Undibacterium sp. 5I1: one gene and its partner. The protein of the gene in region 1 interacts with the protein of each later gene in a pairwise test. Links are inferred from orthologs where the notes say so. Each region holds a gene or a part of one and is shown on either strand. Other genes may lie near its edges.

Region 1 (7,023 bases):
CAAAGATGATTGCCGTTAGTATAAATAATGAAGCAAACAATCACCTAAACAACGACGCAAACAAAGGCGTCGCTCATTACATAGAGTTCACCGTCAAAGATGATGGCCCAGGTATTGCGCCCGAGCATCAGCAACGCGTATTTGGCATGTTTCAGACTCTTAAGCCACGCGACGAAGTTGAAGGTAGTGGCATCGGTCTGGCGCTGGTAAAAAAAGCGGTTGAATCGGTTGGTGGGACGGTTGAACTGGTTTCTGACGGGCAGACTGGATGCACATTCCGTTTTCTATGGCCTGTCAATATTACTCAATGAGGTCGCCATGCCAGACAAAGCTAAGCGCTATAAAGACGTCACAATCATGTTGGTTGACGATGATGATGTTGACGTCATGGGTGTTGAGCGCGCCCTCAAAAAACTGAAAATTATCAATCCGGTAGTACGGGCCAGAGATGGTATTGAAGCGCTCGAATTATTACGTATGCCAAATGCCGTTCGTCAACCGTATTTGATTATGCTGGATCTCAATATGCCCAGAATGAACGGGCTGGAGATGTTGGAGGTACTGCGCAATGATCCTTCTCTTTCCAGTGCAGTCGTATTTGTTTTGACCACATCAAAGACGGATGAGGATAAGGTTGCGGCCTACCAAAAGCATGTTGCAGGTTATATCGTCAAAAGTCAGGTCGGCGATGGCTTCTTGCGGGTGATGGAGATGATCGATCATTTCTGGCGGGTGGTCGAACTACCGGTTATGGAGTGAGACAAACAAAACAACAGGTCCAACGATGAATAATTCTTCGCTTCGCTTATTGTTAATTGATGACGATGCACTTGATCGTCAATCCGTGATGCGATCTTTGCGTCAGAGCGCCGTTGTCTGTGAGATCGTTGAGGCAACGAACGCGCAGAGCGGTTTAGCATTTGCTTCAGAGCAGCACTTTGACGCGATTTTGCTAGACTATCGCTTACCTGATCAGGACGGGATTGAGGTTCTTCGACTGCTGAGAAACGGGCCGTTTGAGAGCGTCGTCATCCTGATGCTCAGTGGGGTGGATGACGAACTTATCGCTGAACGTTGTTTGCAGTTAGGAGCGCAGGATTTTTTACTAAAGACCGAGGTTACAGGCAGAGGTTTGATCCGATCAGTACGACAAGCGAGGCAGCGCTATGTTATCGAAAATGAGTTGAAAGAAAGTCGTGAGCAATTACGGCAGTTATCAGAACATGATCAGCTCACAGGCCTGATCAATCGACGGGGATTTGAATTGGCGCTCGAAACCGCAGTAGCCAGGGTGCGGAGAAGTAAGAGTAATCTGGCAGTACTGTTACTCGACCTGGATGATTTCAAAAGTGTGAATGACACATTGGGGCACGAAGCTGGCGACAGATTATTGATCGAAATTGCGCGACGATTGGGAACTGTCGTCAGGGACAGTGATATTTTGTGTCGACTGGGAGGCGATGAGTTCGTCGTGTTGATGACCAATTTTGAGCATGAAGATCAGCCAGCATTGCTCGCCGACCGTATTGTAGTAATGCTGCAATGTCCGATATCAACGGGAGTGACTGAGCAGATTATTACGACGAGTATCGGTATTGCTTTACTCGATGTATCGACAAATAATGGCGATGATTTGCTCAAATTTGCCGATGTGGCGATGTATCAGGCTAAACAAGATGGACGTAATCAAAGTCGATTTTATTCGGCATCATTGCAAGAGACGGTCGAGTTTCGTAGTTTGATGAAAAATGACTTATATAAAGCCTTGGAGAGGGAGGAGTTTCTGGTCTTTTATCAGGCGCAAATTAATTCTGTTGATGGATCATTGGGTGGGATGGAGGCACTGGTACGCTGGCAGCATCCGCGTTTTGGTTTGTTATCACCGATTGCGTTTATGTCAGTCGCAGAAGAGACCGGTTTGATTGTCGATATTGGCAACTGGGTTTTGCGGCAGTCTTGTCAGCAGCTTAAAGAGTGGCAACAGCGATTTCCAGCTAAGTGTAGCAACTTAGTAGTTGCTGTTAATTTGTCGGCAATACAGATTAAGCAGATTGGACTGGCGAAACTTGTATTTGACGTGCTTGCCGAATCTGGCTTGGACGCAGGGAATTTAGAATTAGAAATTACTGAAAGTGCTTTAATCAGAGATCCTAGTTCATCCGTGGCGGTACTGTCTGCTATTGCGGAGCAAGGTATTCATTTCTCTCTGGATGATTTTGGAACCGGTTATTCCTCGCTGGATCATTTGAAGTTATTCCCCGTTACCGTTTTGAAAATTGATAAAGGCTTTATTTCTACAATTGGGGATAGTGCGAAGAGTGAGCGTCTGTTGATGGCGATTATTGCGTTTGCCAAAGCCTTGGAGATGAAAGTTGTCGCTGAAGGAGTCGAGACTAAAGAGCAGGCAGCTTTTTGTATTCGATATGGTTGCGACTTACTGCAGGGATACTATTATTCGCGGCCAATACCAGCAAGCGAGTTTGAAGCAGCATTTTTATTATAAGGATGTACTGCAGTTGCTATACTAATATCTTAAATTCAGTACGATGCTGCCATCAATGCTGTATTTTATAAACAAAATACAAAGACTATTTCAGATTTATTTATATTGCTGACTATAGATTCATTTATTTATTGCCTCTATTAACATAGAAAAATAAATATAAGTTTGTATTCCGTAAATAAATAGTATGAATATTTTATAAAAATAAGTTTCTTTGAGAGATTGTTTATTTTAATATTTTATTGGCAAGTAATTGCGTTCATGCCTAATTTCTAGTTCTGCATTACAATCTCGACTTTGCAAACTAAAACTCATTTGTGACTAATCTCGTCGAAATTCGTGATTTACACTTTGGCTATGGAGATCGCTCGATTTTATCGGGTCTCCAGATGGATTTTCCACGTCGCAAAGTAATCGCAGTAATGGGCGGTTCGGGCTCTGGCAAGACAACCATTTTGCGTCTGATTGGTGGCCAATTGTTGCCGCTACAAGGATCGGTCACCGTGGATGGACAAAATGTTCACACCCTGAATACGAACGATCTATATGTTTTGCGTCGCAAAATGGGTATGTTATTCCAGCACGGTGCCTTGTTCACAGATTTAAGTGTATTTGACAACGTCGCTTTTCCGTTGCGTGAGCATACTGATCTGCCAGACGCGATGCTGCATGATCTGGTACTGATGAAATTGCAGGCAGTCGGTTTGCGCAACGCAGCCCAACTCAAGCCAGCGGAAATCTCAGGTGGTATGGCGCGCCGCGTTGCCTTGGCCAGAGCCGTCGCCTTAGACCCTCAGTTGATTATGTATGACGAGCCTTTTGCCGGATTAGATCCAATTTCTATGGGGGTTACCGCAAACTTAATACGGAACTTGAATGATGCATTAGGGTCTACGTCCATCCTTGTATCGCATGATGTGCATGAATCTTTTGCGATTGCTGACTATGTCTACTTCCTGTCGCAAGGGAAAATCGTTGCACAAGGTTCGCCTGAGGAAATGCGCGCTTCTAACGATCCCTATGTAAAGCAATTTGTTCATGCGGAAACTGATGGTCCTGTGCCTTTCCATTATCCTGGCAAATCGTTGGCAGAGGATCTGGGCATCAAATTGGTGACGCAGGGTCAATCTGCTCAAGGGGATGCAAGATGATTACTCGCCTTGGGCAAGCCGTGCGAGAGATTGCCGCCGACGTTGGTTACGCTGCACGCAGTTTTTTTGCGATTTTGTTTAGTTCATTGGGATTATGGCGCAGACCACGTTTAGTAACAGATCAGATTCATTTTATCGGTAATTATTCCTTAGTAATTATCGCGGTGTCTGGTCTGTTTGTTGGTTTTGTATTGGGCTATCAAGGGTTTTATACCTTGAATCGCTATGGTTCTGAGGAGGCTTTGGGATTATTAGTCGCCTTATCTTTGACGCGTGAGCTTGGACCAGTCGTCACCGCTTTGTTATTTGCTGGCCGCGCCGGTACGTCGTTGACGGCAGAAATTGGCTTGATGAAAGCCGGCGAGCAATTGGCTGCGATGGAGATGATGGCGGTAAATCCAATTCAGCGCGTGCTCGCACCTCGTTTTTTAGCTGGTTTGATTGCGATGCCTGTACTGACTGCAATTTTTAATGCTATGGGTGTCATTGGTGGTTATCTGGTTGGCGTTAAACTTATTGGTGTTGATAATGGAGCTTTCTGGTCGCAAATGCAGGCGGGTGTTGATGTATTTCAGGACATTGGTAACGGTGTCATTAAAAGTATTGTGTTTGGATTCGCCGTCACTTTCGTTGCCTTATTTCAAGGTTACGAGGCCAAGCCTACACCTGAGGGCGTAGCACGTGCAACGACTCGTACGGTAGTAATTTCTTCATTGTTAGTGCTTGCTTTAGATTTTCTGTTGACTGCGTTAATGTTTCAATAGCCGACAATTGGTGCTATTGACTAACAGTTGGCAGCTAATTGGTTTAAGGAATTGTTTGGTAGTGCGAGGACAAAAGGGCTTCGAACGTTTTAGAGAGAATACTCTCCATGTAGGTGAGGTTCCTGAATGAATTGGATGGTGTCTATGCAAAAAAAATCATTGGATTTCTGGGTTGGCTTATTTGTTTTATTGGGGGGCGCTGCTTTGCTGTTTCTGGCATTGAAGGCAGGTAATATGAGTACCTTATCTTTTGATAAGACTTATGATGTCGTTACTCGGTTTGACAATATTGGTGGCTTAAAACCGCGCGCCGCTGTCAAGAGTGCTGGTGTAGTAATTGGTCGCGTCGGGAATATCACATTTGACGATAAAACTTACCAGGCAACGGTAACTTTACAACTCGAAAATAAATATAAATTTCCAAAAGATACGTCAGCCAAAATTTTGACGGCAGGTCTTTTAGGTGAGCAATACATAGGGCTAGAACCAGGCGGTGATACCAATAATTTGGTGGCTGGTGACAGAATTAAAATGACCCAATCCGCTGTTGTACTTGAAAATCTGATTAGTCAGTTCTTGTTCAGTAAGGCAGCAGATGGTAAGGACGAAAAAAAATGAAACCCCAAATAAAAATTACTGGATTAGTCTTGGCTTTGACTTTGATTCTAAGTGGATGTGCAACAAATACCGTCAAAGAGAGTGTCAAAGATACGGTCAAAGAGATTAAAGACACGACGTCCCAGACTCTCACGAAGATTAGTGTGAAAACCAACATTGGTGACAATCCGCGTGATCCACTGGAAGGCTTTAATCGCATCATGTTCAATTTTAATGATGCTATTGATCAGGCAATTTTAAAACCGACAGCGAAGGCATATCGCGCAGTATTACCAAGTTTTGTGCAAACGGGTATTAGCAACTTCTTTGGCAATATTGGCGATGTCTGGACTGCGGTGAATGATCTGCTACAAGGCAAAGTAGCTGAGGGCGTGACTGATGTCATGCGCGTTGCTGTTAACACTACTTTTGGTCTGGGCGGCGTCATTGATATTGGTTCTGCGGCAGGAATGCAAAAACATAGAGAAGATTTCGGTCAGACATTGGGTACTTGGGGTGTTAAATCAGGTCCTTACTTGGTACTCCCGTTATTAGGCCCTTCAACTTTACGTGATGCGGTAGCTACGCCAGTTGATTACAAAGGTGACCTTTGGTCTTATGTTACGCCAGTCAAGGATCGCAATATTGGTACTGTTGTGCGTTTAGTGGATAAACGGGCTTCTGTTCTAGATGCGGGTGCGTTGTTAGAGGAAGCTTCGCTTGATCGCTATGTCTTTTTACGCGATGCTTATCTGCAGCGTCGGGCTGGTCAAATTAAAGCCGAGGATGATTGAATCCAATCCGTCACTTTGTAAGTAAATATAAAGGCGGTCAACCAGACCATAGTCTGGGTAGTTAATAACAACATCATTAATACGCTCTTGAGAGCGGGGAAAGCAAAATCATGAAATTATTTAGACAATTTATCTTGTTTATGTTCGCTAGCTTTGCATTTGTTGGTAGTAGCATGGCGGCAGATGAAGCAGCGGATCAATTGGTAAAGCGTTTGAGCCAGGAAATTATGGATATCGCCAAGAGCGACAAAGATATTCAATCCGGCAATCAAAAGCGCGTATATGACTTAGTCGAAACCAAGGTATTGCCATTCGTTGATTTTCAGCGCATGACTTCGTTGGCTGCAGGTAAAAGCTGGCGCGATGCCACACCAGAACAACAAAAACAGTTGATCAATGAATTCCGTACTTTGTTGGTGTTCACATATTCGGGTGCAATCTCTCAAATCAAAGATCAGCGTTTGGAATTTAAACCTTTCCGTGCTGCTGCTGAAGACATCGACGTTGAAGTCCGTAGTCAGGTAATCCAAAAAAATGGCGAAGCTTTGCAACTCAACTATCGCCTAGAAAAATTGGCGACAGGATGGAAAATCTATGACATCAACGTTTTAGGTGCGTGGTTGGTAGAAACTTACAAAGGTACCTTTACTGCAGAAATTACTAAATCTGGTATCGATGGTTTGATCAAAACTTTGTCTGAGAAAAATAAAAAGTTGGCTGCGGGATCACCAAAGAAATAAGTCTTAAAAGTAAGTTTAATAAATAAGCCAGATAACTAAATTGGCAGTAAAAAATTAGTTAATTCCTGACGGAGTAAGTAATATGTATCAAACAAACCGTGAACTTAGCCTGCAAAATGCCGTGAGCGTGGCGCAGTCCGGTTTGTCTGCGATTTCTCAAGGCGAGACTGAGTTTGATCTGTCTGCATTGGTTGTAGTTGATTCAGCAGCAGTTGCTGTGATGCTTGATTGGCAGCGTGCTGCGAGTCTTAAAAATAAGACTATTCATTTCAAATCTATTCCTTCAAATCTGCTTAGCTTAATCGCCCTTTACGGCATGTCTGAGCTTCTCAGCACTAATCCTTCGCAAGTCGAACGACATTGATCCTGTACTGAAAGTTTTCTCGAACTGTCGGGTTGACAATGTAATAATCGATGTGGTGAGCAAGAAGTCTGCACAGACTTAGCGGCTTAATAAGCGCCACAGCGATTGTC
Region 2 (6,982 bases), 1.7 Mb from region 1 along the record:
GGCAGAAGCAGCAATGAGCCAGCCTGTACCAGAAAATGTGACGCTCAAAGATCCGAAGAATTTTCGCCTGATCGGTAAACCTACAGGTCGCCTCGATGCCAGAGCGAAGTCGACCGGTTCGCAACAATACGGGATCGACACCCATCTGCCCGGCATGTTGACAGCGGTGGTTGCCCGTCCTCCAGTATTCGGCGCCAAAATTGCCAGTGTTGACGATACCGCCGCCAAAGCAATGCGCGGCGTGAAGGCCGTTATCCGCATCCCGGTTGATCGCGGCGGCGAAGGTATTGCCGTGATTGCCGATGGCTACTGGTCTGCCAAGCAAGCCCGTGACGCGCTCAAAATCCAATGGGATAACTCAGCTGTTGAAAAAGCAGATAGTGCGCAATTATTGGTGAGCTACAAAGAGCTGTCGAAACAAACTGGTAAGCTGAAATTTAACGACGATATTTCAAGTATGGCGGCAGCGCCTATGAAGATCGATGCTGAATTCGTCTTCCCATTTTTAGCACACACGCCGATGGAGCCACTCAATTGCACCGTCGCGATCAATTGTGATAAAGCGGAACTATGGGTAGGAACACAAATGCCAGGCATAGACGGTCTTGCAGCGTCAAAAGTCTTGGGAATCCCACCGCAAAACCTCAAGGTCAATGTACAAATGGCAGGTGGTGGATTTGGTCGCCGCGCCGTGCCAACCAGCGATTTTGTGGCGGAAGCATGCACAGTTGCCAAAGCCGCCAAGACCGCAGGATTGACCGCGCCGGTTCGCACGTTGTGGAGTCGTGAAGATGATGTCAAAGGCGGTTACTACCGGCCTATGCATGTGCATCGGGCACAAATCGGTTTTGATGCCAAGGGTAAAATCGCCGGTTGGGATCATGTGGTCGTAGGACAATCGATTCTGGCAGGCACACCGTTTGAAGCCATGATGGTCAAAGACGGGATTGACTCCACCGCACTGGAAGGGATGAAAGAGCCATACGAAATTCCTATGCGTCTGTCAGTACATCATCCCAAAGTCAATGTGCCGGTATTGTGGTGGCGCAGCGTCGGCTCTACTCATACCGCTTTCGTGATGGAGACCTTGCTCGACGAGATTGCAACAATGACCAAGCAAGATCCGGTCGCTTATCGTTTAAGCCTGATCGGCGATCAGCATCCGCGTCATAAAGCCGCCTTACAATTAGCCGTCGCTCAGTCGGGCTATGGTAAAAAAACCTTAGCCAAAGGCCATGCCTGGGGCGTTGCCGTGCATGAATCCTTCCAGACGGTCGTGGCCTATGTCGTAGAAGCCTCGGTTAAAGATGGCACACCAACACTACATAGCGTCACAGCAGGCATCCATTGCAATCTTGCCGTTAATCCTAAGAGTATCGAAGCTCAGGTCCAAGGCGGTGCATTGATGGGTTTATCGATGTGCTTGCCGGGTGCGGCGATCACTCTAAAAGATGGCGTGGTGGAACAAAGTAATTTCGGTGATTATGTCGTACCACGAATTACAGAAATGCCAAAAGTCAGCGTCCATATCGTACCAAGTGCAGATGCGCCGACCGGTATGGGGGAACCTGGATTGCCTCCGCTGGCGCCGGCTTTTGCAAATGCGATTGCTAAAGCGACTGGCAAACGCTTACGCGAATTGCCGTTTAAATTAGCGTAATCATCCTGCGGTAATCACAGCATAAATATAATCGGGGTAGCGTAATCGAATAGATTCGCTATCCCGATTTTTTTCATCGTTGTCGATTTTCTTTTTGCACCATGTAGAGTCGCGCTAAACGGATATTTTTGATGACTTTTTGATTCCAAATCAAAATTAAAAGAAAATTCAACATAACTTCATCATCGATAAGCATCTGATTATTAAAGTATTTTTAATATTTCACCTCAATCAGCCTTGAAATAGGTGTCTTCCGCCCATATAATTAGCACTCGTCGGGAGAGAGTGCTAACAATCTCTGGCCTGTACTTATTTTTGTAGCAACTATTATTTAAATATCATCTTTGTCCGTGAGACACCGGCAACGTTGCAGAGCATCGCAGCACAGTGTCTTACATTATTTTGTAAAACCATTGCTATTTTTAGCTAATCACAAGGAGTTTGTATGAACCTTCGTCCCCTGCACGACCGCATTATCGTCAAGCGTCTGGATCAAGAAACAAAAACAGCATCTGGCATCGTATTGCCTGACGCGGCGGCTGAAAAACCAGATCAAGGTGAAGTTTTGGCGGTTGGTAACGGCAAACAACTCGACGACGGCAAAGTACGTCCATTAGAAGTCAAAGTGGGCGACCGCGTCCTGTTTGGCAAATATTCTGGTCAAGCAGTTAAAGTTGACGGCAATGAAGTTCTGGTAATGCGCGAAGAAGACGTTTTCGCAGTCGTTCAGAAGTAATTCATTTTTTGTGATTCAGTCTGTTATTTACGATGTAATGCAGGCTGAAAACAATATTCCATTCAAGATTCTGGAGATTTAACATGGCAGCTAAACAAGTAATTTTCGGCGATGATGCACGCGCTAAGATCGTCAATGGCGTTAACATCCTCGCTAACGCAGTTAAAGTAACACTGGGCCCTAAAGGTCGTAACGTTGTCCTGGAACGCTCTTTCGGCGCACCTACAGTGACTAAAGATGGTGTTTCAGTCGCTAAAGAAATCGAACTCAAAGACAGATTAGAAAACATGGGCGCGCAGCTCGTGAAAGAAGTTGCTTCACGCACTTCTGACAACGCTGGTGACGGTACAACAACAGCAACTGTATTGGCACAAGCGATTGTTCGCGAAGGTTTCAAATACGTCGCTGCTGGTTTCAACCCAACTGATCTGAAGCGCGGTATCGACAAAGCGGTTACAGCCATCGTTGCTGAAATCAAAGTGTTGTCCAAGCCAACTACAACCAACAAAGAAATCGCTCAAGTTGGTTCGATCTCTGCTAACTCCGATGCAAACATCGGCGACATCATTGCAAAAGCAATGGACAAAGTCGGCAAAGAAGGCGTGATCACTGTTGAAGATGGCAAATCTTTGGACAATGAGCTGGACATCGTTGAAGGTATGCAGTTTGACCGTGGCTACCTGTCACCGTACTTCATCAACAACCCAGAAAAACAATCCGTGATTCTGGAAAATCCGTTCATCCTGTTGTTCGACAAAAAAATCTCGAACATCCGCGATCTGCTCCCGATCTTGGAACAAGTCGCTAAATCCGGTCGTCCATTGCTGATCATCGCAGAAGACGTCGATGGCGAAGCATTGGCCACTCTGGTTGTCAACAACATCCGTGGCATCCTGAAAACTGCTGCAGTTAAAGCGCCAGGTTTTGGTGATCGTCGTAAAGCGATGTTGGAAGATATTGCTATCCTGACTGGCGGCCAAGTGATTGCCGAAGAAGTTGGTCTGACATTAGAAAAAGCGACTTTGGCTGATCTGGGTCAAGCTAAACGTATCGAAATCGGCAAAGAAAACACCACCGTGATTGATGGTGCTGGTCAAGCTGTTGGTATCGAAGCACGTGTAAAACAAATCCGCGCGCAAATCGAAGAAGCAACTTCTGACTACGACCGTGAAAAACTGCAAGAACGCGTTGCCAAGTTGGCAGGCGGCGTTGCTGTGATCAAGGTTGGCGCTGCAACTGAAGTTGAAATGAAAGAGAAAAAAGCCCGCGTTGAAGATGCTCTGCACGCGACTCGCGCAGCGGTAGAAGAAGGCGTTGTTCCTGGCGGTGGTGTTGCTCTGTTGCGCGCACGTCAAGCTGCTGGCGTCATCAAAGGTGACAATCCAGATCAAGAAGCCGGTATCAAACTGGTGTTGAAAGCGATCGAAGCGCCATTGCGTGAAATCGTTGCTAACGCCGGTGGCGAGCCAAGCGTTGTTGTCAACGCCATCATCAACGGCACAGGTAACTTCGGTTTCAACGCTGCTAACGATACTTATGGCGACATGATTGAAATGGGTATTCTGGATCCAGCAAAAGTAACACGCTCTGCTTTGCAAAATGCAGCGTCTGTTGCTGGCCTGATCTTGACAACTGATGCTTTGGTTGCCGAATTACCAGATGACAAATCTGGCGGCATGGGCGGCGGCATGGGCGGTATGGGCGGCATGGGTGGTATGGACGGCATGATGTAATTCCGCAAGGAATAACATCGCTGAACGTGGCGTGCAATACGCCACATCAGTTAAGCAAAAGCTAAGCAAAAAAGCTTCACAGTGAAAACTGTGGAGCTTTTTTTATTTTGTAAGATTAACTGTGTACAGAGTTGGAGGATGGTACGAAGCCATACAACAGCAACCTAATAATAAATATACTCATAGTAGGTATATTTAAATTGTCCATATAATCATTGGACAATAAGCATATTTTTTATAAATTAATGGGGAGTATATTTATTTTAGGATATTCCATACCGTGCCAGGCAAATCGAAAGAGGATAAAACTATTTAGGCAAAACAACCCATCTATGTAAATACAACGTCAATCTGTTGAAAATAAATAATGTTCTTAGAGCAATATTCTTAACAGAGAAATTTATACTTGTACAACGTAAGATTTCTCTAATGCATTCTCATCCGTGTTCAGATGTAGGGCTTAAGCAAAGTTGCTAACCGAGTGACGCAAAAGCAGTTTGCTACAAGTCCTGACATTATTTCAATACCGACTTAAAAGACCATAAAGCCATCATGAAATTACTGTCAGCACATCTACCCGCTATTAGTTACTTTCTATTCGCAGGTTTTTTAATTGCTACCGCTTTACGCACCCACAACGACACTACGATTGCGATTGTTTGTAGCTCTGTTCTCATGTTTGCAATATGTTGGGCCAATGCCATCCATTTGCTTGGTGGCAAAGCAGCACTCAAGTTTGTCGCGATTGCCCTAAGTTTTGGCTGGTTTGCCGAGCAAATGGGGGCATCACATGGCTGGTTTTTTGGTAGCTACACCTACACCGAGGTGCTGGGCTGGCGCTTAGGTGATGTGCCGATGGTGATCCCGCTAATGTGGTTTGCGCTAACCTACTCTTGCTATGTGATCAGCAACCTGATTGTCTGGCGTACACCGCTGGACACTTCCTCCGCTTCCGGCAATATATTGTTCATGTCGTTTTTAGCAGCGATGCTGGTGACTGCATTTGATCTGGGCGCAGACCCGTATATGGTATTCGTACTCAAAGCCTGGATCATGACCAAAACTGATGGCTGGTGGTTTGGCGAAACCATTCAGGGATTTTTTGGCTGGGTCTTTGTATCGTCGATGATTTTACTGACCTTCCGCCTGTCCACCCGGGATGCGATTAAAAAACCCGGTGTGGCGTTTAGCAAACAAGAGGCACTGTTGCCGATGGGTTTATACGCCAGTGGGATGATCTTCCAGTTATTGCTAGGCTACCCTGTAGAAATCCGTAGCATGACCGTGTTTGTAATGGGCATACCTTTGCTGTGCGCCTTTGCTGGCTGGTGGCAATGGACGATAGAACCAGTGCCGCCGTCGGAAAGTAAAGTCAGCGATGAAGAATTAGACCAAGCCCAATATCAGGCTGACCCCTTAGCAGACAATACCATTGCCGCGATTCTCGGCCCTTGGGATGTGGCCACAGAAATCGATTTTTTGCGGGTACATGCCATGCACTGGCAAAAAATTGGCATCATCAATCAACAATTTGAGCAATGGCAATCCAACGCCGCCATCTATCACTGGACACCTGCCAACCCAGCCACGCCTGCCGATATCAGCGCCAACTTACAAAGCTATCTGCACGAAGGGCGTGCGCTACCACCATGGGCAGATCTGGCGCAAATACATCGTGCCGAGACCTTGTTTATCGACTACGGCATGTTGTCGTGCTCTTTGCTTTTTTGCTCTAGCCTACCGCAATGCTATGTCATACCCGACCTGTCGGCGGTGTTGCATATCGCAGGACAATTAGAGAAACACACTGAGTACCGGGTACGCTCCACTGCGGCGATGATCTTCCCTGTCATGTTGGCGGGTGGGTTGACCAAACCAGACGGCAGCGGCGTCGCACAGATCCTTAAAGTACGCCTGATTCACGCCACCATACGTAACTTGATTTTGCATGGCAATCCCGCCGATCTGGTGCTGGCGTTGGGCAATCATCAAAATCAAAATGATGCCGGCGTCATACCGCCACTAGCCGCGGGCGCATTGCCAGAGACCTCCAACAATATGTACCAGGCACTGTTCTCGCATGGCTGGAAGTTAGGCGAAGACGGTCTGCCTTGTAATCAGGAAGAGTTGGCTTACACCCTGCTCACCTTTGGTTATGTATTTTTGCGTAGCCTGCGCACACTGGGCTTAGGATTAGCTCAAGAAGACGAGCTGGCCTATTTGCATACATGGAATGTGGTAGGCCATATTTTAGGGATTCGACGCGAATTAATGGCTGAGACTATGGAACAAGCCGAAGCCCTGTTCAATCAGATGCAAGCCCGTGGTCGCGCAGATCCGATTGACCCCGATCCTCGCCCCGGCCTTGGTATGGCATTGATGAATACGATGGAAGCAATCATCCCTATCCGCTTGATTAAACCTTTTCCGGTGTTAATGACACGCTATTTATGCGGCACCAGAACAGCAAAAGATATTGGTATTGATGGCCGGGTGTCTTTGCTGTCGCGCATGGTGTTTAGTTTGGGTATGTTACTGATCAGGATGACCGATACCGTGGTGCGGCTGTTATTGCCAGAGTTCTCAATCTCACGCTTGATTACTCGCCTGCTGGGCAAGCAATTGATGAGCAAAATTCTGATGGATCAGACTCGTCCTTTAAAACTGCCTGAGCATCTTTTATATTCGGTAAATTCAACGATGGCAGACTGGCAAACCGACCCCAAAGCACCTGCATGGATGAACGCTTTAGAAGCGCGTTTGAGTCAACCCGCAACTAAGTAAGACACTAAGGTAGATACTAAGGCAGAAGATCAGCCAGAAACTAAGCCTGCAAATAAGCTTGCAACAACA

What was found.
Region 2: the proteins of RGU72_RS18120 (region 1) and groL interact in binary tests that used the Escherichia coli proteins (3 or more experiments, as listed by UniProt). The link is inferred for Undibacterium sp. 5I1 from one-to-one orthologs.

Annotation. Positions count from the first base shown.
Region 1 is NZ_JAVIWI010000001.1:4,138,158-4,145,180, forward strand. What follows is about bases 1,825-4,737. They hold RGU72_RS18120 (ABC transporter ATP-binding protein), read left to right. Parts: upstream 1,825-2,820; coding sequence 2,821-3,654; downstream 3,655-4,737. Other genes in these bases: RGU72_RS18115 (putative bifunctional diguanylate cyclase/phosphodiesterase), read left to right, coding at 1,825-2,503; mlaE (lipid asymmetry maintenance ABC transporter permease subunit MlaE), read left to right, coding at 3,651-4,418; mlaD (outer membrane lipid asymmetry maintenance protein MlaD), read left to right, coding at 4,563-4,737. Outside these bases: RGU72_RS18105 (sensor histidine kinase), read left to right, coding at 1-311; RGU72_RS18110 (response regulator), read left to right, coding at 319-759; more of RGU72_RS18115, read left to right, coding at 785-1,824; more of mlaD, read left to right, coding at 4,738-5,036; RGU72_RS18135 (VacJ family lipoprotein), read left to right, coding at 5,033-5,809; RGU72_RS18140 (ABC transporter substrate-binding protein), read left to right, coding at 5,920-6,549; RGU72_RS18145 (STAS domain-containing protein), read left to right, coding at 6,632-6,913. UniProt on the Escherichia coli protein: Part of the ABC transporter complex MlaFEDB, which is involved in a phospholipid transport pathway that maintains lipid asymmetry in the outer membrane by retrograde trafficking of phospholipids from the outer membrane to the inner membrane.
Region 2 is NZ_JAVIWI010000001.1:2,395,075-2,402,056, forward strand. What follows is about bases 1,933-4,804. They hold groL (chaperonin GroEL), read left to right. Parts: upstream 1,933-2,479; coding sequence 2,480-4,129; downstream 4,130-4,804. Other genes in these bases: groES (co-chaperone GroES), read left to right, coding at 2,106-2,396; RGU72_RS10635 (carotenoid biosynthesis protein), read left to right, coding at 4,682-4,804. Also shown: RGU72_RS10620 (xanthine dehydrogenase family protein molybdopterin-binding subunit), read left to right, coding at 1-1,660; more of RGU72_RS10635, read left to right, coding at 4,805-6,913.